Regions from separate parts of the Bradyrhizobium sp. JHI2711 genome, predicted to be linked through region 1. Evidence: predicted binding sites of a transcription regulator. Region 1 holds the regulator's gene; each other region holds the start of a gene.
The links. Region 1 encodes LexA, which represses DNA repair genes until DNA is damaged. Its sites were predicted from a motif close to TGTTCNNNNTGTGTTCNG; they were not measured.
Positions count from the first base shown of each region.

Region 2: a site for LexA is predicted at 3,669-3,686, ahead of ACTEK7_RS28375 (PA0069 family radical SAM protein). Genes of this name have one in related genera too.
Region 3: a site for LexA is predicted at 8,358-8,375, ahead of ruvC (crossover junction endodeoxyribonuclease RuvC). Genes of this name have one in related genera too.

Region 1 covers NZ_JBPZPT010000001.1:362,016-372,471, forward strand. Annotated here, with positions in the region: gene gltA (citrate synthase) at 1-207, opposite strand, end outside; gene gltX (glutamate--tRNA ligase) at 352-1,779, opposite strand; gene ACTEK7_RS01755 (glutamine--tRNA ligase/YqeY domain fusion protein) at 1,945-3,621, shown strand; gene ACTEK7_RS01760 (SgcJ/EcaC family oxidoreductase) at 3,639-4,025, shown strand; gene ACTEK7_RS01765 (ComEC/Rec2 family competence protein) at 4,149-6,428, shown strand; gene ACTEK7_RS01770 (GAF domain-containing protein) at 6,435-7,376, opposite strand; gene ACTEK7_RS01775 (hypothetical protein) at 7,594-8,028, opposite strand; gene lexA (transcriptional repressor LexA) at 8,418-9,119, opposite strand; gene ACTEK7_RS01785 (molybdopterin molybdotransferase MoeA) at 9,296-10,456, opposite strand, start outside.
Region 2 covers NZ_JBPZPT010000004.1:189,952-200,407, forward strand. Annotated here, with positions in the region: gene ACTEK7_RS28365 (acetate/propionate family kinase) at 1-1,080, opposite strand, end outside; gene ACTEK7_RS28370 (phosphoketolase family protein) at 1,083-3,497, opposite strand; gene ACTEK7_RS28375 (PA0069 family radical SAM protein) at 3,708-4,871, shown strand; gene ACTEK7_RS28380 (VOC family protein) at 4,896-5,351, shown strand; gene ACTEK7_RS28385 (ribonuclease HII) at 5,429-6,286, shown strand; gene ACTEK7_RS28390 (glycosyltransferase family 39 protein) at 6,493-8,001, shown strand; gene ACTEK7_RS28395 (uracil-DNA glycosylase) at 8,124-8,939, opposite strand; gene ACTEK7_RS28400 (electron transfer flavoprotein-ubiquinone oxidoreductase) at 9,075-10,456, shown strand, end outside.
Region 3 covers NZ_JBPZPT010000002.1:1,409,660-1,420,115, reverse strand. Annotated here, with positions in the region: gene ACTEK7_RS19200 (ABC transporter substrate-binding protein) at 1-560, opposite strand, end outside; gene ACTEK7_RS19195 (N-carbamoyl-D-amino-acid hydrolase) at 598-1,554, opposite strand; gene ACTEK7_RS19190 (LysR family transcriptional regulator) at 1,706-2,632, shown strand; gene ACTEK7_RS19185 (type 1 glutamine amidotransferase) at 2,661-3,368, shown strand; gene ACTEK7_RS19180 (nuclear transport factor 2 family protein) at 3,563-4,030, opposite strand; gene ybgC (tol-pal system-associated acyl-CoA thioesterase) at 4,109-4,558, opposite strand; gene ACTEK7_RS19170 (metallophosphoesterase) at 4,627-5,547, opposite strand; gene ruvB (Holliday junction branch migration DNA helicase RuvB) at 5,676-6,728, opposite strand; gene ACTEK7_RS19160 (hypothetical protein) at 6,725-7,189, opposite strand; gene ruvA (Holliday junction branch migration protein RuvA) at 7,186-7,803, opposite strand; gene ruvC (crossover junction endodeoxyribonuclease RuvC) at 7,800-8,327, opposite strand; gene ACTEK7_RS19145 (YebC/PmpR family DNA-binding transcriptional regulator) at 8,452-9,198, opposite strand; gene ACTEK7_RS19140 (methyl-accepting chemotaxis protein) at 9,415-10,456, shown strand, end outside.

The DNA of each region.
Region 1 (10,456 bases):
GCCCGCGTCGCCGTCGATATAGGTGATCTTGGACTGGCAGCTCGCGGTCGAGGTAAAGCCCGGATCGTAGGTGAACAGGCCGGACTGGCCGTAGAGCTTGCCGATATCGATGACGTCAGGCCCGACGCTGCCGCTGAGGATCGGAAGATCGAAATTCTTGTTTCCGACCGTCAGCGTCGCGGTCTTTGGGCTTTCTTTTGCGTCCATCAGAGGTCCCCGATGTGTGGTGAGACGGGCCGGAGCCGGAGACCCCCAGGGCGACCATGGGGGCAGGCCGGATGTTCCAGAATGTGGGGGAGATGGGTATATTATTGCTATGTGCGCTGCAAGATCGCCGCACGCATGGTCGACTTACGTCGTAGACTGATCCCTAAGCCGGCCGAGGCTTTCCTGGCGTCCAAGCACCTCCAAAACCTCAAATATACCAGGGGACGTCGTCCGTCCGGTGAGCGCCGCCCGAAGCGGCTGGGCGACCGCGCCGAGCTTGAGACTATTTTCCTCGGCAAAGGCGCGCAGCGCGGCCTCGGTGGTGGCGCCGCTCCACGTCTCGACTTTCTCCAGCGCGGAATGTAGCTGGCCGATCAGCTTGCGGTTCTCGGGCGTCAACAGCGCCTGCGCCTTGGGATCCGGCGCCAGCGGCCGGTCGGCGAAGATGAAATGGGCGCCGTCGATCAGCTCGATCAATGTCTTGGCGCGCTCCTTGAGCGCCGGCATGGCCTTGAGCAGCTGCGCGCGCGTGGTGTCGTTTAACTTGGCCTTGATCTCGTCGCGGCTCGGCACGACGTGGTCGAGCACGTCCTCGAACATCTTCACGAGCGATTGATCGTCGGCGTGGCGGATGTAGTGGCCGTTGAGGTTTTCCAGCTTGGCGAAATCGAAGCGGGCGGCGGCGCGGCCGACGCTGCCGAGATCGAACGCGTCGATCATCTCCTCGGTCGAGAAGATCTCCTGGTCGCCGTGGCTCCAGCCGAGCCGGACCAGGTAGTTGCGCAGCGCAGCCGGCAGGTACCCCATCGCGCGGTAGGCATCGACGCCGAGCGCGCCGTGCCGCTTGGAGAGTTTCGAGCCGTCCGGGCCGTGGATCAGCGGGATATGGGACATGCTGGGCAGCTCCCAGTCCATCGCATCGTAGATCTGCTTCTGGCGGGCGGCGTTGATCAGGTGGTCGTCGCCGCGGATCACATGGGTGACGCCCATGTCGTGGTCGTCGACCACCACGGCGAGCATGTAGGTCGGGTTGCCGTCGCCGCGCAGCAGGACGAGATCGTCGAGGTTCTCGTTCTGCCAGACCACGCGGCCCTGGACCTGGTCCTCGATCACGGTCTCGCCGGTCTGCGGCGCGCGCAGGCGGATGGTGGGCTTGACGTGGCTCGGAGCCGTGGCCGCGTCGCGGTCGCGCCACATGCCGTCATAGAGGCGGGTGCGCCCCTCGCTGCGCGCCTTCTCGCGCATGGCGGCGAGCTCTTCGGCGGTGGCGTAGCAACGGTAGGCCTTGCCATCGGCGAGCAGCTGCTCGGCGACCTCGCGGTGCCGGGCGGCGCGGGCGAACTGGTAGATGACCTCGCCGTCCCAGCCGAGCTCGAGCCACTTCAACCCGTCGAGGATGGCGCCGATCGCCGCTTCCGTGGAGCGTTCCCGGTCGGTGTCCTCGATCCGCAGCAGCATCTTGCCGCCGTGCTTCTTGGCATAGAGCCAGTTGAACAGCGCCGTGCGGGCGCCCCCGATATGGAGGAAGCCGGTCGGCGAGGGAGCGAAGCGCGTGACGACGGAATCGGACATTCTTGGCAGGGCCTATGCATTGGAGGCGGTGGTGTATAGCAGGAACGGGACATAACTAAAGGGCGACGGCGGACCCGGCAGGCCTTGCTTAAGCTCTTGTAAGCTCTTGGCGCGGCCACGCGAATTTGGCAGAAGGACCGCTGATTTCCCTACAGGATTTTCGTAATGATAGAACCGGTGGCAGCTGAGGTTGGGCGCGATTTCATTCGTGACATCATCCAGGCCGACCTCGATCAGGGCAAATACAAGGAGATCGTGACCCGGTTCCCGCCGGAGCCGAACGGCTACTTGCATATCGGCCACGCCAAGTCGATCGCACTCAACTTCGGCGTCGCCCAGGAGTTTCCGGGCCGCTGCCACCTGCGCTTCGACGACACCAACCCGGTCAAGGAAGAGCAGGAATATATCGATTCAATCCAGGCCGACGTGCGCTGGCTCGGCTTTGACTGGGGCAAGAACCTGTTCTTCGCCTCGGACTATTTCGACCGCCTGTACGAATGGGCGGAGCAGCTGATCCGCGACGGCCTCGCTTATGTCGACGACCAGACCCAGGAGGAGATCCGCCTCTCGCGCGGCACGTTGACCGAGCCCGGCAAGAATTCGCCGTTCCGCGAACGCTCCGTGGAGGAGAACCTCGACCTGTTCCGCCGCATGAAGGCGGGCGAATTCCCCAACGGCGCGCGCGTGCTGCGGGCCAAGATCGACATGGCCGCGGGCAACATCAATCTGCGCGACCCAGTGCTGTACCGCATCCTGCATGCGCACCATCCGCGCACCGGCAACGCATGGTGCATCTACCCGAGCTACGACTATGCCCACGGCCAGTCGGATGCCATCGAAGGCATCACGCATTCGATCTGCACGCTGGAGTTCGAGGACCACCGACCGCTCTACGACTGGTTCATCGAGAAGCTGCCGGTGCCCTCACAGCCGCATCAGTACGAATTCGCGCGGCTGAATCTCACCTATACGCTGCTGTCCAAGCGCGTGCTGACCCAGCTCGTCCGCGACGGCCATGTCGCGGGCTGGGACGATCCGCGCATGCCGACCATGGCGGGCATGCGTCGCCGCGGCGTGCCGCCGGCTGCACTTCGCGAGTTCGTCAAGCGCATCGGCGTCGCCAAAGCCAACAGCGTGGTCGATGTCGGCATGCTGGAGTTCTGCATCCGCGAGGAGCTGAACCGCACGGCGCAGCGGCGCATGGCGGTCTTGAAGCCGCTCAAGGTGGTGATCGAGAATTATCCGGAAGGGCAGACCGAGGAGCTCGAGGCGATCAATCATCCCGACGATCCCTCGGCCGGCACGCGGAAGATCACGTTCGGCCGTGAGCTCTATATCGAGCAGGACGACTTCATGGAGAACCCGCCGAAGAAGTTCTTCCGCCTGTCGCCTGGCAACGAGGTGCGGCTGCGCTATGCCTATTTCGTCAAGTGTACCGGCGTGATCAAGAACGACAAGGGTGAGGTGGTGGAGCTGCGCTGCACCTATGATCCCGCGACCAAGGGCGGCAACGCGCCCGACGGCCGCAAGGTCAAGGCGACCATGCACTGGCTGCCGGCGGCGGCCTCCAAGCCGGCGGAGATCCGCATCTACAACCAGCTGTTCGCCAATCCGAGCCCGGATGCCTCGAACTTCGCGACCGATCTCAACCCGAACTCGCTGGAGATCCTCGCCGATGCGCGGGTCGAGGCGTCCGTTGCGGAGAGCAATTCGACCGAGCCGATGCAGTTCGAGCGCCAGGGCTATTTCGTGCGTGACAAGGACTCGACGCCCGGCAAGCCGGTGTTCTCGCGCACGATCGGTCTGCGCGACACGTTCGCGAAGGAAGTCGCCAAGGGTTGAGAAGGGCTGAGCAGGACATGAGCAGCGAGGCCGACGCCATCGTTTCCGCCATCATCGCGAAATGGTGCGCCGGCTTCGCGACGCTCGATGCGGCCGCGCTGTCCTCGCTCTATGCGAAGGACGCATTCTTCTTCGGCTCCAACCCGAAGCTCTATCGCGGCCGGGACGGCGTCGCCGAATACTTCAACGGCCTGCCGCGCTGGCGCAGGCCAAGCGCCGCGTTCTCCGATGTGCACGCCGCGCAGGCCGGCCCTGATCTGATCAACATGGCCGCGAAGATCACGTTCGATCTCGCGGGCGAGCGGGATGATCTCGTCGTCAAAATGAGCTGGGTCATCATCCGCGAGGACGGCGAGTGGAAGATCGTCAATCACCACGCCTCCTCGCAGGCGCCGCTGATCTAGCAACGGGCGCCAGCCCGGAGAAAAGTAGGGCGCTCTTCGCCTGTTCCCGATCCGTACCGCTATTCGTGCAGCCGCACGGTCCGGTAGCCTCCGCAGCCGTCGCGTATCGTAAGGTGCAGGGGAATGGCGGAGCCGGGCCGGCCAGGACGGTCCCAGGGAGTTGCCGGGACGTGGCCGGTCGGCCGCGCTACCCCGGCCGGCGGTTTTGCGCCGGTGGGCTTTGGCATCTGGCCGGCGATCATCGAGACGCTGCGCCAATGGGCTCGGGGCGAGGCCGGGCCTGGCCGGCTGTTGCCGTGGGTGCCGGTCGCCTTCGGCGGCGGCATTGCGCTTTATTTCGCCGCCGATCATGAGCCGGTGCTGTGGGTGGTTGCCGCCACAGCCATCGCGCTGATGCTCGGCGCGGTGCTGCTCCGGCGGAGCCGGCTGTTTGCGCCCGCCATCATGCTCGCGGCGGTCGCGGCTGGTTTTGCCGTGGCGACCTGGAAGACCGCGCGTATCGCGCACACCGTTTTGGCAAAACCGCTCTATTCGGTGTCGCTGTCGGGCTTCGTGGAAGCGCGCGACATCCGCGAGCGCACCGATCGCTTCGTGCTGCGCGTCAGCGCGATGGAGGCGCAGCGCAGCGACGTCAAGCTCGAGCGCGTCCGCCTCTCGGTGCGCAAGGGCACGGCGCCGGAGGTCGGCAGCTTCGTGCAATTGAAGGCGCGGCTGATGCCGCCGATCTCGCCGGTGCGCCCCGGCAGCTATGATTTCTCGCGCGACATGTTCTTCCAGGGCATCGGCGCCTCCGGCTTCGTGATGGGCGCGATCACGGCGTCCACACCGCCGGATGGCGGCGGCCTGCGGCTGCGCTATGCCGCCTTCATGCAGGGCCTGCGCGACGCGATCGACGCGCGCATCCGCGCAACGCTCGAAGGCGACAACCGCGCGATTGCGACGGCGCTGCTCACGGGGCGGCGCGATGCGATCACCGCGCCCGTGAACGATGCCATGTTCGTCTCGGGACTCGGCCATGTGCTGTCGATCTCCGGCTATCACATGGCGGTCGTCGCCGGCGTCGTCTTCTTCGCGGTGCGCGCGCTGCTGGCCTTGATCCCGGGGCTGGCGGCCGGCTCTGCCATCAAGAAATGGTCGGCCGCCGCGGCGCTGGTCGCGGCCGCGTTCTACCTGTTGCTGTCGGGCGCGGAGGTTGCGACGCAAAGATCGTTCTTCATGACGGCGGTGGTGCTGATCGCAGTGATGGTCGACCGCCGCGCCATCACCTTCCGCACGCTGGCGGTTGCCGCGCTGATCGTGCTTGCGGTCGCGCCGGAGGCGTTGGTGCATCCAAGCTTCCAGATGTCGTTTGCGGCAACGCTCGGGCTGGTGGCGCTGGTGCAGATCGGCATGCCGAACCTGCTCGCATCGCCCGATCATTCCGCGACTGCGCGGATCGCGTTGTGGGGCGGCCGGGAGATCGCGATGCTGTTCCTGGCCTCGCTGATCGCGGGGCTCGCGACCACGCCATACGCCGCCTTCCACTTCCATCGCGTGACCCCATACGGCGTGCTCGCCAATCTCGGCGCCATGCCGGTGGTCTCGGCGCTGGTGATGCCGGCCGGGCTGTTGGGGCTGCTCGCGGCGCCCTTCGGGCTCGACGGCGTGTTCTGGTGGTTGATGGGGATCGGCATCGAGTGGATGGTCCTGGTCGCGCGCTGGGTGGCGGCCCTGCCGGGCGCCGTCGGCCGCATTCCCGCCTTCGGGATCGCGCCGCTGATCGCAGCGAGCCTCGGGCTCATCGTGATGGGCCTGTTGCGCACGCCCTTGCGCTGGTCCGGCGCCCTGGTGCTGCTGGCAGCGATCCTCTGGGGACTGTCGGTGCGGCAGCCCGATATCCTGATTGCCGGGGATGGCGCGAGCGTCGCGGTCCGGGGCGGGGATGGGCGCTTGCAGGTGATCCGCGCCAGCAAGGACAGCTTCCTGCTGAAGGAGTGGTTGGCTGCCGATGCCGATCCGCGCGATGCCGGCAACGCCTCGTTGGCGAGCGGGGTGTCGTGTGACGAGTCCGGCTGCGTGGCGCCGCTCGCGGACGGACGACTGATCGCGTTGGCGACGCGTATCGACGCGCTGGCCGATGATTGCAGCCGCTCCGCGCTGGTGGTGACGGCGCGGCCTGCGCCACCCGATTGCGCGGCGATGGTGGTCGATCGGGCGCGTCTTGCCAGTCAGGGCGCACTGGCTCTGACGAGACGCGGCGAGGGCTTTTCGGTGCAGGCGGTGAGGACGAGGGGAGCAAGCCGTCCCTGGCTGCCGGCCGGCGCCGGCGAGGGGGATTTCGACGGCAGCCTCGTGCCGAAGGCGGCCGTGCCCCGCAACCGGGACGCAACGCCATCGGAGGCCGACTTGCAGGCCGACGATTGACGCGGATCACAAATACCAGGCCAGCACGGCGTCAAGCCTTCCGTTGCCGATAACCGGCAGGGCCACCATTCGGCTCAGCCCGGCTGCGCAGGCTTCGGAGCCGGCGATCGAGCCGTCACAGGTGAGATCGTCGTTGAGCGCGGGCATGCCGGCGGCCCGGGCGCCGCCGATGCTGCCTTCGCCCCTGGCGATGGACTGCGCCGCATAGCGTGCGGCGAGGTCGGTCTGCGCGCTGCAATCGCCGGCGCGAAAGACCAGCGCCGAACGGTCCTCGTTCGGGACCCAGATTTCGAAGCGTCGTGCAATCGGCGTTGCCTGCGCGGAGAGGAATGTCAGAACCCAGGTCTGGTCGGTACCGGTTCGGTAGGGCACGCCGACGCCGAGATTGATCCCGACCTTGGCGGCATCCTCCCAGCGCAGGAAACTCTTGGCGTCGTGCAAGTCCTTGATGATCAGCGGCAGGCCCGCCTTCCAGGTGCGTCCGGGCAGGCCGAAGCCGCGCGGAAATCTGGTGTGGCGGGAGTTGAATTCGAACATGTCCGCGGTGCCGTAATAGCCATCGACGAGCCCCATCTCATGCGAGAGATCAGGATCGTTGTGCCAGAGTTCGATCGCGCCGACATGCGCCTCGTCGTCGCCGCAGAACAGCACCAGCACGGCTTGCAGGAATTCGCCCGCGAACACCGGCACCGCCACGCCGCAGGTGAGGCCGGCCGCAGCGGCCTGATCGGTCCGCTTGAAATAGGAGTTGGCGAATTTCGTGAGGATGACGGGGTGGCCACAGGCCCAGGCCTTGCCTGGAAGTCCCTCGTCATATCCGAAGTGCAGCTCTTCGCTGACGGCTTTGAACGCGGACAGCCCATCGTCGTAGAGGCCGCCGCCGAATTCCAGCCGCATGCGCGTCCGTTCGGGTACCCAGAGTTCAACGACGCGAATGAAGGTCTTCATCGAGCGTGTCCGCCGCCTCAAACCACGACAGCATCGGTCATTTGGCTGCGGAGCGGACGTTCAAAATGCGGGCAGCACGGCCCAAACTTCGTGCGACGACGAGGCGCGGCGGTGGGCTCGCCGATCGAATGTCCTGAAACACAAACTTACCGGGCTCGCCGGCCTCGGCCGGCGACGGCAATTTCAATCCCGGGCTCGGCCTGTCGGCCGAAGGGCGTCAGCCGATCGGCAGGCGCGTGATCGTGGGCCGCGTGTCGGCGACGATCTGCGGCTTGTGCTCGCGCTCGGGGGCTGGCTGCGTCACCGGCAATTGCAGCACGGTCGCGCGCTGGCCTTCGACGAGCTGCGTCACCAGCACGTATTTGCCGTCGGGGAATTCGATCGCGTCATGATGGCGATCGGGAATGTGCGGGTCGATCTTGCCGAACTTGCCGACGCGAGAGTTCACGGTGCGCGTCCAGATCCAGCGGTTGTCGTAGCGGACATTGTCGGCGAAAGCGAGCTCCGTCCCCGGCAGCAGACAGACCGCGACGGAGGGATCGGCTTCGGAAGCGAAACCGCGCGTCGAGGTGCCGCGGAAGGTTGTCGTGACGATCGTCTCGCCGACTTCGGCGGGGCGCGTCGCGACGGCATGCAGGCTGTAGTCACACATCGGGTGCTCCTCATGCTGGGATAGCGACCCGCGTCTCTTTCGAGGCGCAGGCCTCTATCAGAGTGGAAGCATACAACGCTCTGCTCGGTTATGGGCAAATCTGCGGCTCGCGTTCGCAGCACGCGATCACATTATCTTTCCCGGATTCGATAGGAACAAACCTCGCGTCCTTGCATTTGGCCGCAGCTATCAGCACTGCCGGCACAACTCTACCGGCGAAGCAGAGAGAGATTGCTGCGCGCCTGCACGGGCGAATGTCGCGCGGGAAGATGGACCGGACAGCTGGCGCAGAACCAGACAAACCATCCGGCCGGAGCGGACAAGTATCCGCTCCGATCCTGGATCGCCGATGCCGATCGAAGCGCGCGCGGCGCTTGAGACTTCCGGTATCAGTACTTCCGATAAAGCCCGATCAACTTGCCCTGGATCTTCACGCGGTTCGGCGGAAGAATGCGGACCTCGTAGGCGGCATTGGCGGGCTCGAGCGCGATCGAGGCGCCGCGGCGGCGGAAGCGCTTGAGCGTGGCCTCCTCGTCGTCGATCAATGCCACCACGATGTCGCCGGTATTTGCGGTCTCGTTGCGCTGGATCAGCGCCATGTCGCCGTCGAGGATGCCGGCCTCGACCATCGAATCGCCGCGCACTTCGAGCGCGTAGTGCTCGCCCGAGCCGAGCATGTCCGGCGGCACGCTGATGGTATGGCTGCGGGTCTGCAGCGCCTCGATCGGCGTGCCGGCGGCGATGCGGCCCATCACGGGTACCGCGACGGGGCGCTCGCCATCGTCCGCAGGCGGGCTGGAGCTCGCGCGCACCTTGCCGAGATTGCCCTCGATCACGCTCGGGGTGAAGCCACGGCGATTGCCGGCGGCGGCCTGGAGCTCGGGCAGCTTGATCACCTCGATGGCACGGGCACGGTTGGGCAGGCGGCGAATGAAGCCGCGCTCCTCGAGCGCAGTGATCAGGCGATGGATGCCTGACTTCGAGCGCAGGTCGAGCGCATCCTTCATCTCATCGAAGGACGGCGGCACGCCGCTTTCCTTCAGACGTTCGCTGATGAACCGCAGAAGCTCGTATTGTTTGCGCGTCAACATCTCGACCAAAGTCCCCCGGTTGATGTCGTTCGATTCCGACACGATGAAGTCGGCACTAAGCCGCTACATCCTCGAAACAAATCATGAACGGACACTATATGTTCGATATGTGTTCCGCAACTGCTTAATTTATGGTGAACGCGGCCAAGCTCGCGGAATGCGTGTGGCTGGGCGGCTCAGACGGGCAGCCGGAGCACCTCGCAAGGCGTGCCGGCCTCGGCCTTCGGCGCGAACGGTGCGCGCACCAGAAGTACCTGTGCCGCAGCGAGATTCGCAAGAAGGGAGGAGTCCTGATGGCTGACCGGAAGGGCGACGCGCGTGCCGTCGTCGCGCTCCTCCAGCCGCGCACGCAGATAGTCCTCGCGCTGGTCGTTGGCGGCGAGATCGCGGCCCAGCACGGCGCGCTCGCGCCGATGATGAATCGCTGAACGGCCCGACAGGGCGCGAATCAAGGGGACCATGAACAGGAAGGCGCACACGTAGGACGACACGGGATTGCCGGGCAGGCCAATCACGCGCATCGCGCCTATCCGACCGTGCATCATCGGCTTGCCCGGCCGGATCGCGATCTTCCAGAACGCCATCGCGATGCCTTCGCCCTTGAGCGCCTGCTGGACCAGGTCGTGGTCGCCGACCGAGGCACCGCCGGTCGTGATCAGGATGTCGGCGCCGCTCTCGCGCGCGCGGCGGATGCCGGCGGACGTCGCCTCCAGTGTATCGGCGGCAATTCCGAGGTCGATGGTCTCGGCGCCCTCGCTGCGGGCGAGCGCATGCAGGGCATAGCCGTTGGAATAGACGATCTGGCCGCGACCAGGCGTGGTGCCCGGCATCACGAGCTCGTCGCCGGTGGCGAGAACGGCAACCCTCGGGCGGCGGATGACGGCGAGATGCGGATGATTCATTCCGGCGGCGAGGGCGAGATCGCGCTCGGTGAGGCGGATTCCCTTGCGCAGCAGCACGTCGCCTTCGCGGAAGTCGACGCCTGCAGGGCGGATGTGCCGGCCGAAAATGGCGGCTTCCTTGATCGTCACATGTTTGCCGTCGGCAGCCGTGTCCTCCTGGATCACGACGGCATCGGCGCCGTCGGGAACGACGCCGCCGGTGAAGATCCGCACGGCTTCGCCGGGGCCGACGCTTCCCGCGAACGGCCGGCCCGCCGCGACCTCGCCGACGACGGTCAACCTCGAATCGTTTGCCGCGTCGGCCGTGCGCACGGCATAGCCGTCCATCGCCGACATCGCCTCCGGCGGCTGCGTGCGCCGCGCCGCGACATCGCGGGCGAGCACACGATGGTAGGCCTCGTCGAGGCAAACCATCTGTTCAGCCAGCGGCTCGAC
Region 2 (10,456 bases), on a different contig from region 1:
CTCGCGCGCGGCATCGTTGCTTGCGGCGTCGATGCGCACGCCCATCCAGGCGAGACGCTCGCCGATCGCGCCGCGGATCTCCTTGGCGTGCTCGCCGATGCCACCGGTGAAGATCAGGCAGTCCAGGCCGCCGAGCGTGGTCGCCATCATCGCGACCTGCTGCGCCGCACGGAACGTGAAGAGGTCGACGGCCTCACGCGCCGCAGCCTCGCGGCTCGCCAGCAGCGTGCGCATGTCGGCGGATATCCCTGAGACGCCGAACAGGCCTGACTCGTGATAGAGCAGGTGCTGGACATTCTCGACCGACATGTTCTCGTGCTCTTGCAGATAGAGCAGCACGCCCGGATCGATCGCACCGCAGCGCGTGCCCATCACGAGGCCGTCGAGCGGCGTCAGCCCCATCGTGGTGTCGATGCTGTGGCCATCGCGCAGGGCGCAGAGGCTGGCGCCATTGCCGAGATGCGCGATGACAGTGCGCTTGGCCACGAGCTCCGGCGCGATCTCGGCCAGGCGTCCCGCGACATATTCGAACGAGAGGCCGTGAAAGCCGTAGCGCCTGATCCCACGCGCCTCGAATCGCCGGGGAATGGCGAAGCGGCTCGCCGGCGGCGCGAGGCCGTGATGGAAGGCGGTGTCGAAACACGCGATCTGCGTCAGCCCGGGCCGGATCGCCGCCAGTGTGCGCACCGGCGCGAGGCAGCGCGGCTGGTGCAGCGGCGCCAGCGGCGTCAAGGCCTCCAGTTTCGCAATGATGTCGTCTGTCAGGACCTCCGGGCCTGAATAATCCGGCCCGCCGTGGACGATGCGATGGCCGATGGCCCGCAGGCTGCGTCCACCGAACCGGTCCTCGATGAAGGTGAGCACGTCCGCGAACAGATGGCCGCGGGCTCCGTCAGGCGCCTGATTGCTTGTCTCGAACAGGTCTTCGCCCGTGGGGCCCTTCACCACCAGCCGGGGTTTGGCCTCGTGCTCGTCCAGCAGGCCCTTGCAGAGCAGGGCGGGCTCGGCCGCCGCGACATCGAACAGGCCGAACTTGATGCTCGACGATCCCGAGTTGAGGACGAGGACCGTGTCCGGCATCGCTAGTCGCCGGCCTCGGCCGGCGTGATGCCGCCGGCGCTGTTCTGCCAGACCCAGTCACGTATTTCAGGCATGTCTTCACCGTGCTCGCGGACATAACGGGAGTGTTCGATCAGCCTGTCGCGGAATTGCTGCTTCACCTGAGCGGCCTTGGTCGCCAGTCCCGGCACACGTTCGATCGCCTCGATCGCGAGGTGGTAGCGGTCGAGTTCGTTGAGCACGACCATGTCGAAGGGCGTCGTCGTGGTGCCCTCCTCGGCAAAGCCGCGCACATGCATGCCGGCATGGTTGGTGCGATTATAGGTCAGCCGGTGAATGAGATAGGGATAGCCGTGATAGGCAAAGATCACAGGCTTGTCGCGCGTGAACAGGCTGTCGAAGTCGCGGTCGGACAGGCCGTGCGGATGCTGCTCCCTCGGCTGCAGCGTCATGAGGTCGACGACGTTGACGACGCGGATCTTCAAGTCCGGCAGCGCCTTGCGTAGGAGGTCGACGGCAGCGAGCGTCTCCAGCGTCGGCACGTCGCCGGCGCAGGCCATGACGACGTCGGGCTCGCCCTTTCCGTCCTCCGTGCCCGCCCAGGTCCAGATGCCGATGCCGGCATCGCAATGCGTCGCCGCGTCCTGCATCGACAGCCATTGCGGCGCCGGCTGCTTGCCGGCGACGATTACGTTGATGCGGTTATAGGTGCGCAGGCAGTGGTCGGCGATCCAGAGCAGCGTGTTGGCATCCGGCGGGAAGTAGATGCGGACGATGTCGGCCTTCTTGTTGGCGACGAGATCGACGAAACCGGGGTCCTGATGGCTGAAGCCGTTATGGTCCTGGCGCCAGACATGCGAGGTCAGCAGATAATTGAGCGAGGCGATCGGACGCCGCCACGGCAGCTCCCGCGTCACCTTCAGCCATTTGGCGTGCTGGTTGAACATGGAATCCACGATGTGGATGAAGGCCTCGTAGCAGGAGAAGAAGCCGTGCCGTCCGGTGAGCAGATAGCCCTCCAGCCAGCCCTGGCAGAGATGCTCGCTCAGCACCTCCATGACGCGGCCGTCCTGGGCGAGGTGCACGTCGTAAGGCTCGGTGGGCTCCATCCAGACGCGTTCGGTGGCTTCGAACACGGCGTCGAGCCGGTTCGATGCCGTCTCGTCCGGGCCCATGATGCGGAAGTTGCGCTCCTTCGCGTTGAGGCGGATGACATCGCGCAGGAATTTGCCGAGCTCGCGCGTCGCTTCCGCAACGACTTCGCCGGGCTGCGTCACCTCGATCGCGAAGCTGCGGAAGTCGGGCAGCTTCAGCTCCTTCTTCAGCACGCCGCCATTGGCATGCGGATTGGCGCCCATGCGCCTGATGCCTTCGGGCGCAAGCGCCTGAAGCTCGGCAACGAGCGCGCCGTTGCCATCGAACAGCTTTTCCGGCTCGTAACTGCGCATCCAGTCTTCGAGCACCTTGAGATGCTCCGGGTTCTCGCGGCAGCCTGCGACTGGCACCTGATGCGCGCGCCAGAAGCCCTCCACCTTCTTGCCGTCGACCTCCTTCGGGCCGGTCCAGCCCTTGGGGCTGCGCAGCACGATCATCGGCCAGCGCGGCCGCTCGACGGTTGTGCGGCCGTCGCGGGCATGTTGCTGGATCGAGCGGATGCTGGCGAATGCAACGTCGAGCGCATCGGCCATGGCCTGGTGCATCAATTTGGGATCGTCGCCGCTGACGAACAGCGGCTCGTGGCCGAACCCGCGGAAGAGGTCGCGGATCTCCGCGTCCTGCATCCGTCCGAGCACGGTGGGGCCCGCGATCTTGTAGCCGTTGAGATGCAGGATCGGCAGCACTGCGCCGTCATGGGCGGGGTTCAGGAACTTGTTGGAGTGCCAGGACGCAGCGAGCGGGCCGGTCTCGGCCTCGCCGTCGCCGACCACGCAGGCGACAATCAAATCCGGGTTGTCGAATGCGGCGCCATAGGCGTGCACCAGCGCATAGCCGAGCTCGCCGCCCTCGTGGATCGAGCCCGGCGTTTCCGGCGCCGCGTGGCTCGGGATGCCGCCGGGGAAGGAGAACTGCCTGAACAGCTTGCGCAATCCGTCCGCATCGCGCGCAATATCGGGATAGATCTCGCTGTAGCTGCCTTCGAGATAAGTGTTGGCGACCATGCCCGGACCTCCATGGCCGGGACCGCAGACATAGATCACGCTGACATCGAGCGCCCGGATGACGCGGTTGAGATGGGCATAGATGAAGTTCAGCCCCGGCGTCGTGCCCCAATGTCCGAGCAGACGCGGCTTGATGTGCTCGGGCCGCAGCGGCTCGCGCAGCAGCGGATTGTCGAGCAGGTAGATTTGCCCGACCGAGAGGTAGTTGGCGGCGCGCCAATAGCGATCGAGCAGATCGAGGTCGCTGCTCGCTTCGGCCGTTTTTTGTTGGATTGTCATGTTCCTGCCGACCTTCACTTCGCGATCGTCACCAACCCGGTTCCGGGGCGATCGATCCGTCGGGCATGAAACGGGATGGTCGTGACGGCTGTGTTGCGTGAGGTCAAAGGCAGGCGCGCGAAGTTTGGGCAGCTCTACTGTGCATGGGGTTGTTTTCACGTTTTTGATTTGTGTTCTTGATTTGTTCCTATGTCGTGCTATCTTGGCTGCATGAGTCCAGCATCCTCTCATGCTCTCAAGCACCCGCCGGTCACGGCGCCCTCCGAGCCGGCGGGTGCGCCTTCAGATTTCCCCGAGCTTGGCGTCGCCATCGACCGCGCGCGACGGCGAGGGCGGGGCGCGCAGTCCAACGCCAGCGGCCGTTACGAGGCCGAGGCGCGGGTCGCTTTCGACGACGGCTGGCAGAGCCTCGACGAGCTGCCGCCGTTCAAGACGAGTGTCGCCGTCGACACCTCGCGCAAGGTGATCACACGCAACGATTCCCCCGACATCGGTTTCGACCGCTCGATCAATCCCTATCGCGGCTGCGAGCACGGCTGCGTCTATTGCTTCGCGCGGCCGACCCACGCCTATCTCGGCCTGTCGCCGGGGCTCGACTTCGAGTCAAAACTGTTCGTGAAGCCCGAGGCGCCTTCGCTGCTCGAGAAGGAGCTTGCGGCTCCCGGCTACGAGCCGCGGATGATCGCGATCGGCACCAACACCGATCCCTACCAGCCGATCGAGCGCGAGCGCAAAATCATGCGCGGCATTTTGGAAGTGCTGGAGCGCGCAGGGCATCCCGTCGGCATCGTCACCAAGTCGGCGCTGGTGCTGCGCGACATCGACATTCTCCAGCGGATGGCCAAGCGCAACCTCGCCAAGGTCGCGATCTCGGTCACCTCGCTCGATCCGAAGCTGGCGCGCACGATGGAGCCGCGGGCCTCGACGCCGCCGAAACGGCTGGAGGCGCTGAAGCAGCTCTCGGACGCCGGCATTCCCACCACGGTGATGGTCGCGCCCGTGATCCCTGCGCTGAACGATTCCGAGATCGAGCGCATCCTCGACGCCGCCGCCCATGCCGGGGTCAAGGAGGCTGCCTATGTGCTGCTGCGGCTGCCACTGGAGGTGCGCGATCTCTTCCGCGAATGGCTGATGGCGAACTATCCGGACCGCTATCGTCACGTCTTCACCCTGATCCGCGACATGCGGGGCGGGCGCGACTACGACGCCAAATGGGGCGAGCGGATGAAGGGCACCGGACCGATGGCTTGGACCATCGGCCGCCGCTTCGAGATCGCCTGCGAGAGGCTCGGCCTCAACAAGCGGCGCTCCAAGCTGACCATTGATCACTTTGCGCGGCCGAAGCGGAACGGTGATCAGCTCAGCCTGTTTTGAGCGGACACATGCAAGAGGTGTCGCATGCTCAAGGAACTCGCGGTGCCGGTGCCGCGGCTGACCGTCATCACGCTCGGTGTGAACGACATCCGCGCCAGCATCGCCTTCTACGACGCGCTCGGTTTCTCGCGCCGGCTGAAGGAGACCGGCGAGGCGGTTGCGTTCTACGACACCGGCGGTCCGGTGCTAGCGCTTTATCACTGGGATCGGCTCGCCGCAGACGCGTCCTCGGAGGACCAGCCGAGGCCCACGACCTTTCGCGGCATGACGCTTGCCTGGAATTGCGTGACCCGCGAGGAGGTCGACGAGGTGCTGGCATTCGCCGTCGAGAAGGGGGCCACCTTGCTGAAGGCGGCGCACGCGACCGACTACGGCGGCTATTGCGGCTATTTTGCCGATCCCGATGCACATGTCTGGGAAGTCGTGGTCGCACCCGGCATCGAGGTGGGCGAGGACCGGCGGGTGCATCTGGCGGAGTAGGGCGGGCGGCCTGAATAACGGGAATATCGTGGGTTCCCGGTTGCGCTGGCGAAGCCCCCTGGCGCACGATCCCGGCCATGATTCGGGACCCCTCCGCCAAGACCCCAGCCAAAGCCGCGCCGAAGAAAAAGGCCGCGCCGAAGGCTGTGCCCGCCAAGGCGGCAAAGATATCTGCGGCCGATGCTGCGAAGGTCCCTGCCGGTAGGAAAGGCATCATTGCCGTTGCTGCCCCCAGCTTCCGCCGCGAGCGCGTGCTGATCAAGCGCGGCGTCTGGCCGGTCGCGGGCTGCGACGAGGCTGGCCGCGGCCCGCTCGCAGGTCCCGTGGTGGCCGCCGCGGTGATTCTCGATCCCCACCGCATCCCGCGCGGCATCGACGATTCCAAGCGCCTGACCGCCGAGGAGCGCGAGAAGCTGTTCGACAAGATCTGCGCCACCGCGCAGGTCTCGGTCGCCGTCGCCTCGCCGGCGCGAATCGACCGCGACAACATCCTGCGCGCCTCGCTGTGGGCGCTGAAGCGCGCCGTGGTGGCCCTGCCCGAGGCGCCCAGGCACGTCTTCGTCGACGGCCGCGACCGGCTCGACACCGCATGCGACTGCGAGGCCGTGATCGGCGGCGACGGTATCGTGCTGTCGATCGCCGCGGCCTCCATCGTCGCCAAGGTCACCCGGGACCGGCTGATGTGCGCGCTGGCGCAGGACTGCCCGGGCTACGGCTTCGAGCAGCACAAGGGCTACGCCGTGCCAGAGCATCTCGACGCGCTTGATCGCCTCGGCCCTTCCATCCACCACCGCAGCTTCTTCGCTCCCGTCGCCGCCGCCCGCGCCAAGCACATGCCCTGGACCGTCGAGCCGGTGCACGACCTGTTCTCGGTGACCGAGGTCGAGGTGCAGGTGGAGGCGAGCGTCGAGATCGACGCTTCCGTAAATCTCTAGCGATCCTCCTACAGCTTTCCCATCCGTCATGGCCGGGCTTGACCCGGCCACCTACGTCTTACCAGCGGCACGAAGAACGTGGATGCCCGGGACAAGCCCGGGCATGACGAACTGCGGCGGTTGCCACAACCCGTGACGCCCTTTATCAAAACAGACGTGAGCGAATAGGGCCGGCTGGACGGGTTGGCTGCACCTTCGGACGTTGCATGCGGTTTACCTCCCTGGTCATCGAGCTCATTCGCGCCCGGCCGCGGCTGATCGTTTGGATTGCGGTGCTGCTGCAGGCCGCGATGTGGCTGTTCGTGGCGCTGGTGTTCTACCGCAGCCCGCCCGGCACTCTCGCGACCCTTCTGGCCTTCGGCAGGGAATACCAGGTCGGCACCGATCTCGGCCCGCCGCTTGCCATCTGGCTCGCCGACATCGCCTATCGCGCCGCCGGCGGCCACATGCTCGGCGTCTATGTGCTCGCCCAGCTCTGTGAGATCGCGACCTTCATCGCGCTCTATCATCTCTCCCGTGCCGTGGTCGGCTCGCAGCAGGCGGTGCTTGCCGTGCTCCTCACCATGACGGTGCTGGCCTTCTCCTCCTCGGCGCTGGACTTCGGCCCGCTGATCCTGGCGCGGCCGCTCTGGGCGCTCTTGCTGCTGCACTCCTGGCAGATCATCGGCCAGCGCCGCGGTAATGCCTGGTTCGCCTGGTCGATCGAAGCCGGCCTCCTGCTGCTGACGACGCCCGCCGCGATCTTCCTGCTGCTGCTGATCGTCGTCTTCGCGGTTACGACCGCCGGCGGCCGCCGGACGCTGCGCGGGCTCGATCCGCTGTTCGCGCTAATCGTCGTCGCCGTGCTGGCGCTGCCCTATGCGGTCTTTCTGATGCGGGCCGAGACGCTGGCGCTGCCGGCCTTGCCGCCAGTCGCCGAGCTCAACGACCGCGCGCTGCATGCGGTCTGGCTGCTCGGCGGCCTCGTGCTCGGGGCGGCGGCGATCCCGGCGCTGACCTTTCTCAACACCGGAATGTTCGCCGGCAAGGGCGAGGAGCCGCCGATCATCTACCGCCCGCCGGTCGAGCCGCTTGCGCGCAACTTCGTCTATTTCTTCGCGTTCGCTCTGCCGCTCGGCGCAGTGCTGATCTCCGGCCTGCTGGGGCTCGATTCCGTCGTCGGCGGCCCCGGCGTCGTGTTGATCATGTCGGGGCTTGCCGTGGTCGTCGCGGCCGGCGATCTCATCGCGATGCGCCGCGCGCGCATGCTCCGCATGGTCTGGGCCGCCGCCGTTGCCGCGCCCGCCGCCGGCGTGGTGCTTGCCGTCCTGTTCCTGCCCTGGACGGGCACTAGCGAAATTGCGACCTCGATGCCGGCGCGCGCGATCTCGGACTTCTTCGACGAGAGCTTCGCCCGCCGCACCAACCATCGCCTGCGCGCCGTCGCCGGCGAGACCCAGCTCGCTAGCCTGATCGCGCTGCATTCCGGCCGGCCGCATTTGTTCATCGACGCCGCCCCCGCGCGGACGCCGTGGATGAGCCAGACCAAGTTCAGCGAGACCGGCGGCGTCGTGGTCTGGCGCGCCTCCGATACCGCGGGCACGCCGCCGCCGGAGATCCTCAAGCGCTTTCCCGGCATCGTGCCGGAAGTCCCGCGCGCCTTCGAATGGCTGGTGACCGGCCGCCAGCAGCTGTTGCGCATCGGCTGGGCCATCGTGCGGCCGAAGGGGACGTAGGTCGGTGTCATTCCGGGGCGCGGCGAAGCCGCGAGCCCGGAATCCATTCATCCACCAACTCTGCCGCTCGATGGATTCCGGGCTCTCGCTTCGCGAGCCCCGGAATGACGGCGTGGGCGTCGTTACACGGCGCCCTGCGCCAGCACCTTCGCGATCGCCCGCAGATCCTGCCAGGCCAGCCGCTTGTAGGCCGGCGAGCGCAAGAGATAGGCCGGGTGAAACGTCGGCAGCGCGCGGATCACGCGCTGGCCGGTGTCGTAGTCGAACCAGCGCCCGCGCGTGCGCATGATGCCTTCGCGCGTCGACAGCAGCGTCTGTGTCGAGGGATTGCCGAGCGTCACCAGCACGTCGGGGTTCACCAGCTCGATCTGGCGCTGGATGAAAGGCAGGCAGATTTGCGTCTCCTGCGGCGTCGGCGTGCGGTTGCCGGGCGGCCGCCAAGGAATGACGTTGGCGATGTAGGCGGTGGTGCGGTTGAGGCCGATGGCCCCTAACATCAGATCGAGCAGCTTGCCGCTGCGCCCGACGAAGGGCAGTCCCTCGATGTCCTCGTCGCGGCCCGGCGCCTCGCCGACGAACATGATGCGCGCCTGCGGGTTGCCGTCGGCGAACACGAGTCGCGTCGCGGTGTGCTTCAACGCGCAGCCCTCGAAATTTTGCATCAGCTCGCGCAGCGCCTCCAGGGTCGGCGCGGTGCGTGCGGCTTCGCGTGCCGAGGCGATGGCGACGTCCGGTGCAGGCGCGGCTTCGCCGCGCATGACCGCGGGCGCGGCGACCGGCCGCGGCGCTTCGGCTGGCGGGGCCGCGCGCGGGCTGGGTGGCGGCGCATCGATTTCCGCGAGGCGGTCTATCGGTTCCTCCGCGAGCGTGCAGTCGACACCGGCCTCCAGATAGAAGGCGAGCAGCTCTCGGACGGTGGGTGCGGGTTCGGGGATCATGGGAAAGTCTGACTTTTATATCACCTTGGACGGCCTTGCATCCCGGCGGAACGCGATTCCGAGGTTGTCCTACCCGGAAAAATCGGAAACAAGAGGGCGCAAACGACCAAGGACCGTCTCAAGGGCTGAGATCAGATGAGCACCGAAGAACTTCCCCCGCGCGAATCCATGGAATTCGACGTCGTCATCGTCGGCGCCGGCCCGTCGGGTCTGTCGGCCGCGATCCGGCTCAAGCAGCTCAACGCCGAGCTCAACGTCGTCGTGGTGGAGAAGGGCTCCGAGGTTGGTGCGCACATCCTCTCGGGCGCCGTGATCGATCCCGCGGGCCTCGACAAGCTGATCCCGGACTGGCGCGAGGATGCCGACTGCCCGCTGAAGACGCAGGTCAAGGACGACCGCTTCTACTGGATGACCGGCGGCGGCGCGATCAAGCTGCCGAATTTCATGATGCCGCCGCTGATGAACAATCATCACTGCTACATCGGCTCGCTCGGCAATGTCTGCCGCTGGCTGGCGCGCAAGGCCGAGGCGCTTGGCGTCGAGATCTATCCGGGCTTTGCGGCGGCCGAGGTGCTCTATGACGAGGAGGGCAAGGTCAAGGGCATCGCCACCGGCGACATGGGCATCGGCCGCGACGGCAAGCCGAAGGATTCCTTCACCCGCGGCATGGAATTGCTCGGCAAGTACACGCTGTTCGCCGAAGGCGCCCGCGGCAGCCTGACCAAGCAGCTCATCAACAAGTTCGCGCTCGACGCCAAGAGCGAGCCGCCGAAGTTCGGCATCGGCCTCAAGGAGGTCTGGCAGATCGATCCCGCCAAGCACCAGAAGGGCTTGATCCAGCATTCATTCGGCTGGCCGCTTGACCTCAAGACCGGTGGCGGCTCGTTCCTTTATCACTACGACGACAATCTCGTCGCCGTCGGCTTCGTCGTGCATCTGAACTACGACGATCCCTATCTGTCCCCATTCGACGAATTCCAGCGCTTCAAGACCCATCCCTCGATCCGCGGCACCTTCGAAGGCGCCAAGCGGCTCGCCTACGGCGCGCGCGCGATCACCGAGGGCGGCTATCAGTCGGTGCCGAAGCTGAGCTTCCCCGGCGGCGCGCTGATCGGCTGCGCGGCCGGCTTCGTCAACGTGCCGCGCATCAAGGGCGTGCACAATGCGATGGGCACCGGCATGCTGGCTGCCGAACATGTTGCGGCCGCGCTCGCCGCCGACCGCGCCAATGACGAGCTCGTCGAATACGAGAACGCCTGGCGTTCCTCATCGGTCGGCAAGGACCTGTTCCTGGTCCGCAACGTCAAGCCATTGTGGTCGAAGTTCGGCACCGTGCTCGGCGTCGCGCTGGGCGGCTTCGACATGTGGTGCAATACGCTGTTCGGCGCCTCACTGTTTGGCACGCAGTCGCACGTCAAGCCCGACCGCGCCACGCTCGATTCGGCCAAGAGCCACGCGCCGAGGAACTACCCGAAGCCCGACGGCAAGATCACGTTCGACAAGCTTTCCTCGGTGTT
Region 3 (10,456 bases), on a different contig from region 1:
TGCTTGAGCTGGTTGCGGACGTCGATGGAATTCTCGCCCGGAACGTACTGGATCGCGGGCTTGCCGGCCGGCTCGCAATTCTGCTTGCTCCACTTCTCGATCTCGACCGGGAAGCTGGTGCTGCGGGTGGTGCCGACCTTCTTGCCGCAGAGATCGGTGGCGTCCTTGGCCGCGCTGTCCGCCGTCACGAAGAACTGCGGTCCGGTTGCGAGGTAATCGACGAAATCCGCGGTCTCGCGCCGCGAGGCACGATCGGAGATGCCGGAAATGATGAAGTCGGCGCGCTTGGTCTGGAGCGAGGGGATCAGCTCGGCGAACGGCGTCTCGCTCCAGACAATCTTGAGGTCGCCAAGCCGCTTGGCGAGCTCTTTCGCCAGATCGATGTCGAGCCCGACCAGCTCGTTGGTTGCGGGATCGCGATATTCCATCGGCGCGTAGGTGGAGTTGACCGTGAGCTTCAGCGTGCCGGCCTGCTTGATCTCCGCCGGCAGCTCGGCGGCTCGCGCCGACGTCGCCGCGGCCAGCGCTGCGCAGGCAAGCAAATACGAGAGGCGTGTCATGTCAGCTCCTTTTGCCAATGCTGCGACCGGCCGTTGGTCAATCTGCGTCGAGAACGGCCGGCTCGATGATGCCGGCACGCTCGGTGATCACCCTGTATTGCTCGGGCCGCCGGTGGGCGGCGAAGTTGAACATCTTGTCCTTGCCCTGGCGGCAGAGGTCGAGATCGATGTCAGCGACGATCACCTCGTCGGCCAGCGTCTGAGCCTGCGCGACGATGCGGCCGTTGGGATCGACGATGCAGGAGCCGCCGATCAGGCCGGACCCGTCCTCCTCGCCCGCCTTCGCCACCGAAATCGCCCAGGTCGCGTTCATGTAGGCGTTGGCCTGCGTCACCAGCGTCGAGTGGAAGGTGCGCAAGGCTCCGTCTTCGGTCGTGCCGCCGTTGGGATCGTAGGCCGCCGAATTGTAGCCGATGCAGACGAGCTCGACGCCTTGCAGACCGAGCACGCGCCAGGATTCCGGCCAACGACGATCATTGCAGATCATCATGCCCATGATGGCATGGGCCCAGGACGAGCCGGCGCGGAAGGCGGGAAAGCCGAGGTCGCCATATTCGAAGTAGCGCTTCTCGAGTTGCTGGTAGCGCGCGCCCGGACGCGGCTCGACCGAGCCCGGCAGATGCACCTTGCGATAGCGGCCGAGAACCTCGCCGTCGCGATCGACCAGGATGGAGCAATTGTAGCGCCGCCCCTCCGGCGTCAGCTCGGCATAGCCGACATAGAAGCCGACGCGGAGCGCACGTGCGCGATCGAATAGCTTTGCCACCTGGGGGTTCGGCATGCTGCGCTCGAAATACCGGTCGAGGGCCTCGCCTTCGAGCAGCCAGCGCGGGAAGAAGGTGGTGAAGGCGAGCTCCGGAAACACCACAAGACTCGCACCCCGACCGGCCGCCTCCTCCAGCATGTCGAGCATCCGCGACAACGTGTGCTCGCGCGTATCGGCTTTTTGCGTCGGCCCCATCTGAGCGGCGGCGGCGCGAAGGACACGAACCAAGATTGCCTCCAATCTGTGCGCAGTGCTGCCTCAATGGGCGAACGAACCCTTTGATGCGACGTGCAAATCGGCTGCCATTACGGGCAAGCACTGCTGCAAAATCAATTCGCGTTGCTATGATGTTTTGGCCCTGACTATAATCGGCAGTGATATGAACCTGCGTCAGCTCGAGATCCTTCGCGCCGTGATCCGCCACCGCACCACGGTGGCGGCGGCGGACGAGCTGGCGCTGTCGCAGCCGGCGGTCAGCAACGCGCTGAAGACGATGGAGGCGCAGGCGGGCTTTGCGCTGTTCGAGCGCGTCAACAACCGGCTGTTTCCAACCGCCGAAGCGATGGCGCTCTACAAGGAGAGCGAGGCGATCTTCGCGCTGCACGCCAAGCTCGAGAACCGCATGCGCGATTTGCGCGAGAACCGGTCCGGGCATCTCGCCATCGTGGCGACGCCGCCGCTCGCCTACAGCATCATTCCGTCCGCGTTGTCGGGCTTCCTGCGACGCCGCCCGGAGACGCGGGTGTTCTTCGACGTACGGCGCTACGAGGGCATCATCGAGGGTGTGCTGAGCCGCGTCGCCGAGCTCGGCTTCGCGCTCGGCCTCACGCATCATCCCGGCATCGCGCATGAGGTGGTGCACACCGGCGAGATGGTCTGCGTGCTGCCGCCACAGCATCCACTCGCCGACCGGCCGATGATCTCCGCTTCCGATCTCTCCGGCCTACCCTTCATCGGGCTCGAACGCGGCACGCGGCTCGGCGAAGCCGTGCGCGACAGCTTTGCCCGCGCCGGCGCGCCGTTCCGGCCGACGATCGAGGTGCGCTACTGCAACACGGCCTGCGTGCTGGCCGCCGCCGGCGTCGGCGCGGCGGTGGTCGATCCTTTCTCGCCGCGGCAGAACGGCGGCAGCGGCCTCGTCGTCCGTCCGTTCTCGCCGACGACGCAGGCGATCGCCTATATGCTATGGTCTGAAGCCGAGCCGCTGTCGCGTCTGGCCAAGGCCTTTCTCAACGAGATCCGCAAGGAGAGCGCTCTGCTCGAGCGGGCAGCGCCGCACCAGCAACATGGGGCAGAAAGCGGCTGAGCTTCGCAACCTTTTGACCGGGAGGCCCATGGCACGCATCACCATCATCGAGACCGGAGAGGTGCCGCAAAAATACCGCGAGCGCCACGGTTCATTTCCGGACATGTTCGCGCGCATGATCCGCGCCGAGGAGCCGGCCGCGACGATCGAGGTCGTCAGCATCCCCAGCGGCGATGCGCTGCCCGATCCGAGCAAGCTCGAGGCCATCCTCATTACCGGCGCGGCGGCCGGGGTCTATGACGGGCTCGACTGGATCGCGCCGCTGGAAGATTTCGTGCGAACGGCTTACGCCAACAAGACACCGATGGTCGGTGTCTGCTTTGGCCACCAGCTGATCGCGCAGGCGCTCGGCGGCACCGTGCGCAAATCAGAACAGGGCTGGGGCATCGGCCGGCATGTCTATCAGGTGCTGCCGGAGAACGGCGTCATCGACGGTGAAGCGGTCGCGGTCGCCGCCTCGCATCAGGACCAGGTGATCGAGCCGCCAAGCGATGCGCTGACGATCCTCTCCTCCGAATTCACCCCGCATGCCGGCCTGCTCTATGCCAATGGCGCGACGCTGACAGTGCAGCCGCATCCGGAATTCGATGTCGGGTTCGCGCAAGTGTGCTGCGATCTGCGCGATGGCAAGGCACCTGAGGATGTCGTTGCCACGGCGAGGGCGTCGCTGGCGGAGCCGATGGATAATGCGAAGCTCGGCGGGGCGATTACGCGGTTTCTGGCTAAGCGCACCTGACTACGAAGCTCGAGACGCACTCGTCTTCCCTTCTCCCCTTGCGGGAGATGGTGGCGCGAAGCGCCGGATGAGGGGTTCTATCCATTCGCCGGACTGCTCGTGAGGAGAGAGACCCCTCACCCGTCTCGCCGCTATGCGGCGAGCCACCCTCTCCCGCAAGGGGAGAGGGTGAAGCAGCGGTCGCTTTGTTAATTTCAGAACGGCTCGCTTCCCAGCCCCGGCACATCGGCCGGCCGCGGGCCCGGCGCCGCCCAGTGAAACCGGCGATCCTTCTCCGCAATGGCGATGTCGTTGATCGAGGCCTCGCGCCGCTTCATCAGGCCGTGCTCGTCGAACTCCCATTGCTCGTTGCCGTAGGAGCGGTACCACTGGCCGCTTGCATCGTGCCATTCGTACTGGAAGCGCACCGCGATGCGGCTGCCGTCGAAGGCCCAGAGGTCCTTGATCAGGCGGTAATCCTGCTCCTTCTCCCATTTGCGGGTGAGGAAGGCGACGATGGCCTCGCGGCCCTGAAACACTTCCGAACGGTTGCGCCAGCGGCTGTCCTCGGTATAGGCGAGCGAGACCCGCACCGGATCGCGTGAATTCCAGGCGTCCTCGGCCATCCGGGCCTTTTGCGCGGCGGTCTCGCGGGTGAAGGGTGGAAGCGGCGGGCGCGACATGGTGGCCTCATCGGTGATCGGGACCGCGAATGTATCGTCGCAATTGGCGGAGTCGATAGGCGATCCGCTATCGAGCGATCACGAAACCAGATCGGCCTTCATCAGTTGGCGGATCGATTTCGGGATCGGCTGGGCGCGGCCGCCGCTGATGAAGGCAACGCGGACCTCGGCTTTCACCAGCACGTCATCACCGCGCCGCACCTCCTGCGCCAGCATGATTGACGCCCCTTTCACCGCGACCGGCCAGGTCACGACGTCGAGCACGTCGTCCATTCGCGCGGGCTTCAGGAAGTCCAGATGCATCGAGCGCACCACGAAGGCGAAGCCCGCGCCGTCCGTCTCGGTCTGCTCGAACAGCACCTGCTGCTCGGCACCCATCAGCCTGAGATGATTGGTGCGTCCGCGCTCCATGTAGCGCAGGTAATTGGCATGATAGACGATGCCGGAAAAATCCGTGTCCTCGTAATAGACCCGGACCTGCATGTGGTGGCGGCCGTCGCGGATCTCGCCGTCGAGATGAGCTGTCACGTCCGGAGCCTCTTCGCTGGTCGGTAACCGGCACGTTTTGCGCAAAAACAGCCGGACGCGCAAGCGTGTTAGGACACGACCGGTCCTGACCTTCCCAGCGTCACCTCGACGATCTCAGGCGGCACGCCGAAGCGGAGCGGCATGATGCTGCAACCGAGGCCGCCGGAGACGATGAGATCGCATTTCAGGCGGAAATGGCCATAGGCGAGCCGCAGACCGTTCTTGGGCGCGACGGCCGGCGACCAGCCGAGCAGGCGAACCTGGCCGCCATGGGTATGGCCGGACAATTGCAGCGCGACGCGCGCGGGCACGAGCGGAGCGACATTGGGCTCGTGCGCGAGCAGAATGACCGGCGCATCGTCGGTGATCTTGGCCAGCGTGGCGTTGAGATCGTCGGCACCGAAGTGCGCCATGCTCCGGAAGCGCCGCGCCGGCAGGAAGGCCAGTTGATCGCCGAGGCCGGCAAGCCAGAACGGACGGCCGTCCTTGGTAAGACGCACAGCATCGTTCTCGTAGACGGGAATGCCGGCCGTCTCCAGCGCCCGATGTGCGATGGTCGTCCCGTGCCCGGCCCGCTGCACGGTTCTGTCATCCCAATAGTCGTGGTTGCCCATAACGGCATGAACGCCGAGGGGCGCCTTCAGGCGCCCCAATACCCTTGCCCATTCGCTCGACGGAATGAAGCGCGTGACGTGGTGAAGGCCGGCGACATAGTCGCCGAGCAGCACGATGAGATCGGCGTTCAGCGCGTTGGTCCGGTCGACGATGCCCTCGATGCGCTCCAGCGACATCCAGGGATCGCAGGCATGGATGTCAGCGATGGCGGCAATCTTCAGCGGAAAATCCGCCGGCCACTGCCGCGGCATCGGATGATAGCGCGTGACGCGAAGGCGCAGCACCGGCTCGACACCGACGCCGTAGGCTGCGGTCGAGACGCCGAGGGCGGACAGACCGCCAATGGAACGGATAAGATGACGGCGCGTGATCATGGAAGCCCGATGATGATGCGGCGCCTTGATGATATCCGATTGGAGCGGAATTGGGGTGCGTTCGTGCAGATCGTCTGCACGAGGTTAACGGAAATTCATCAAGCCGGAACAGCGCGAGGTTCGGCAGATCACTCGTCGCTGTCATCCGTGCCGAACAGGCCGAACTGCGCCGCCGCATCGCGCGAGGGCTCGGCGAGACCGAGATGGCGGAAGGCGTGCGAGGTCAGCAGGCGGCCGCGCGGCGTGCGCTGCAGATAGCCGCACTGGATCAGATAGGGCTCGATGATGTCCTCGATGGCGTCGCGCGGCTCCGACAAGGCCGCAGCCATGGTCTCGACGCCGACCGGTCCGCCGCCATAGTTGAGCGCGATGGTCGAGAGATAGCGCCGATCCATCGCGTCCAGCCCTGCGGCATCGACCTCGAGCGCGCTCAGCGCATGGTCGGCAATCTTACGGTCGATCTTGTCGGCATCGGCCGCCGAGGCGAAATCGCGCACGCGGCGGAGCAGGCGGCCGGCGATGCGCGGCGTGCCGCGGGCGCGGCGCGCGATCTCATTGGCGCCATCGGCGCTCATGCCGACGTTGAGCACGCGCGCGCCGCGGCTGACGATGCTCTCCAACTCCTCGATCGTGTAGAAGTTGAGCCGGACCGGAATGCCAAAGCGGTCGCGCAAGGGATTGGTGAGAAGGCCGGCGCGCGTGGTGGCGCCGACCAGTGTGAATTTCGACAGCTCGATCTTGACCGAGCGCGCCGCGGGGCCCTCGCCGATGATGAGGTCGAGCTGAAAGTCCTCCATCGCGGGATAGAGCACCTCTTCCACCGCGGGGCTGAGGCGATGGATCTCGTCGATGAAGAGCACGTCGCGCTCTTCGAGATTGGTCAAGAGGGCGGCAAGATCGCCGGCCTTGGCGATCACGGGCCCCGAGGTGGCGCGGAAACCGACGCCGAGCTCCTTCGCCACGATCTGCGCCAGCGTGGTCTTGCCGAGGCCGGGGGGACCGACGAACAGCACGTGATCCAGCGCCTCGCCGCGCTTGCGCGCCGCTTCGATGAAGATCGAGAGATTCTTGCGCGCCTGCGCCTGACCGACGAAGTCGGACAGCGATTGCGGCCGCAGCGCGGTGTCGCCGACATCGTCGCTGCGGCGCTCCGGCGAGACCATGCGGGGGGGAGTGGTCATGCGGAAGTCCTGCACAGTCGCTTGTCGATAAGAAGGGCAGCTTGAGCACCTGCAAAGAAGATCAAACTTACCACAAGCAAGACAAATGCCTCAGCCGGTTCACTCAGTGCTCTTCCAACAGAGCCAATCACCAGCGCCGAAAGCAAGCTTGCAACGAGAACGTCCCACCAGACAACGGAGCCTCGGATTTGCAGGAAGATTGCAACCATCAAGGCCACAACGGCCGCAGGCAAGAACAAGCCTTTCACGGCAAACCAGCTGAACCCGATCAGGTCGCGCGAGACCGAAAAGCATCGAATGACACGACTAAGAAAACAACCTGATGCCGAGAACGCCAGCATTGCAAGATACCCGGCAAAAAGTGTTCCGCAGAAGACGACGACGAACATACGGCCGAGGCGCCGCAAATGCTGGCGTGCCGCACCTTGACCCCACTCGGAGAGGCGCTGGCCGTTGTTCACTTGGCCAGTTCCTTCAAACCCAATCGAATCAGCTGCGCCGTCTCGGCGCCCTCACCCGCGCTGCGCGAGGCCGATGCAATCGCCGCGGCGGCCTGCGGCTGGCCGTAGCCGAGATTGACCAGCGCAGAGATCGCATCCGCGACGGGGCGCGGCGCGCGCTGGTCGTCGACGGCGCCGGCGAGATGCACGACGGCGGGATCGACATTGGCAAAGGCCGGCGCCTTGTCCTTCAATTCGGTGACGATCCGCTCGGCGACCTTCGGGCCGACACCGGGCGTTCGCGCCACCGCGGCCTTGTCGCGCAGCGCGATGGCATTGGCGAGATCGGCCGGCGACAGCGTGCCGAGCACGGCCAGCGCGACCTTGGCGCCGACGCCCTGCACGGTCTGGAGCAGGCGAAACCATTCGCGCTCCTGATCGGTGCGGAAGCCGAACAGCTTGATCTGGTCCTCGCGGACATAGGTCTCGATCGACAGCACAGCGGCCTCACCCGGCGAGGGCAGATGCTGCAAGGTGCGCGAGGAGCAATGTACCTGATAGCCGACGCCGCCAACGTCGAGGATGACGAAATCCTCGCCGTAGGAATCGATCAAGCCCTTGAGCTTGCCGATCATATCCCCACCACCTTCAGCCTGAGAGCGGTGCTCTGGCGGTGATGGGCGTGGGTGATGGCGATGGCGAGCGCGTCGGCTGCGTCCGCGGACGGCGGCTCGGCCTTCGGCAGCAGGATCTTCAGCATCATCGCGATCTGTTGCTTGTCGGCGTGGCCGGCGCCGACCACCGTCTTCTTGACCTGGTTCGGCGCGTATTCGGCGACAGAGATGCCGAACATTGCCGGCGCCAGCATGGCGACGCCGCGGGCCTGGCCGAGCTTCAGCGTCGCAACGCCGTCCTTGTTGACGAAGGTCTGCTCCACCGCCGCTTCCACCGGCCGGTGATCGGACAAGACGGAAGCGAGCCCCTCATGGATCGCGAGCAGGCGGCTCGCCAGCGGCAAATCGTCCGGCGGTTCCACCGAGCCGCAGGCGACGTAGGCCAAGCGATTGCCCTCGGCCTCGATCACGCCCCAGCCGGTGCGGCGCAGGCCGGGGTCGATGCCGATGATGCGAACGGGGCCACGAATCGGGAGCGCGGTCATGCGCCAGTGATAGCGGCTGGCTGCGGGATGCGAAACAGAAACAGAACGGAAGTAACAGGGGAATGGGTCCCGGCCCAGCGCCGCAGCGTTTCACGCTGCAGCGCGTCCGGGACACGAGAGCGGCCTATCCGCCCATCTTCGCAACAAGCGCGTCCGACACCTCGAAATTGGCGTAGACGTTCTGGACGTCGTCGTGCTCGTTGAGCAGGTCCATCAGCTTCAGGAGCTTCTCGCCGGTCTCGTCGTCGACCGCAACCGTGTTCTGCGGCTTCCAGATCAGCGCAGCCTTGCGCGGCTCGCCGAACTTGGCTTCCAGCGCCTTGGCGACGTCGCGATAGCTTTCGGTGGAGGCGTAGATCTCGTGGCCGCTCTCGCCGGACACGACGTCGTCGGCGCCGGCTTCGATTGCGGCATCCAGCACCGCATCGTCCGAGGCGACGCTGCGGTCGTATTCGATGATGCCGGTGCGGTCGAACATGAAGGAGACTGAGCCGGTTTCGCCGAGATTGCCGCCGGACTTGGTGAAGAAGGAGCGGATGTCGGAGGCGGCGCGGTTGCGATTGTCGGTCAGTGCCTCGACGATGACGGCGACGCCGCCGGGGCCGTAGCCCTCGTAGCGGATCTCGTCATAGTTCTCGCCGTCGCTGCCGAGCGCCTTCTTGATGGCGCGCTCGATATTGTCCTTCGGCATGTTCTCCTGGCGCGCAGCGATCACGGCGGCGCGCAGGCGCGGGTTCATGGCGGGGTCGGGGGTGCCCAGCTTGGCAGCGACGGTGATTTCCCGCGCCAGCTTGCCGAACAGTTTCGACTTCTGGGCATCCTGCCGCCCCTTGCGGTGCATGATGTTCTTGAATTGGGAATGTCCGGCCATGCGTGGTCTCTTGAGAAATCGTCAGCCAAAGATGAGCGTGGGAAGCGCGGCCTTATAGGCCGCCAACCCACCGGAATCAAAGGGCTCGGCTGCGCCTGAGGTAGCACTGTAAAGGTAGCCGCCGTAACGGCGCCTGCCTAGATGGGCACCGTTAACCCTGATTTCATTCCGGAGTGCGAAAATAGCGCCCGACCGTCCCCCGACAAGAGAGACCCGATGGCGTTCGGATTATTTCGGAAGCGTCTGCCGGACACGGCCGCGCCCGCGGCAGCCCCGGAGGCTGCGCAGCCGGCGGCTCCTGCCGCACCCGCCCCGACCGCCGAAAGTGATTCGGCCCGGGAAATCCTGGAATTGCTGGAACTCGAGCTCGGCGCCATGATCCGCCAGCTTGAGCGCGCCGCCAATTCGGTGGCTGGCGGCGCCGAGGCGACCGCGGCGACCCTCGCTGCCATTCGCGACCGCACCGACGCCCTGACCGGCCGGACCAACGCGGCGCAATCCACCGCCTCCACCTTCGCCCATGCCGCCGACAAGTTCACCCAGTCCGCGCAAGGCATCGGCGCACAGGTTCGCGCGGCCGGCAAGCTCGCCGACGAGGCCAGCGCCGCCGCGCAGGAAGCCCGCGCCAATGTCGACCGCCTGCGCGAATCCTCCGCCGCCATCGGCAACGTCGTCAATTTGATCGCGCAGATCGCGCGGCAGACCACGCTGCTCGCGCTCAACTCGACGATCGAGGCCGCGCGCGCGGGCGCAGCCGGAAAAGGCTTTGCCGTCGTTGCCACCGAGGTCAAGGCGCTCGCGGTGCAGACCCAGAGTGCGACCGAGGAGATCACGAAGAAGATCGACGCATTGCAGCGCGACGCCGCCGGTTCGGCGGACGCCGTGCACCGCATCTCGCAGGCGATCGAGGCGATCCGTCCGGTGTTCGACACCGTCAACGGCGCGGTCGCCGAGCAGAATGCCACGACCAGCGAAGTCTCCGGCAATGCCGCCAGCGCCTCGGAGTTCATCATCTCGGTCGGCGAGAGCGCGGCCGAGATCGACGCGGCGACCAAGGCGGCCGAGACCCATGGCGAGAGCGTCGCCAGCGCCGGCAAGGCCGTCACCACCTTCGCCCAGAAGCTGAAATCGCGCTGCGCGGTGCTGCTGCGCCAGAGCGAGCACGACGACCGCCGCAAGACCGAGCGGCTGCCCTGCCACCTCAAATTCGAAACCGCGCGCGCCGTGATGCCGGTCTATGAAATCGCGATGGAAGGCG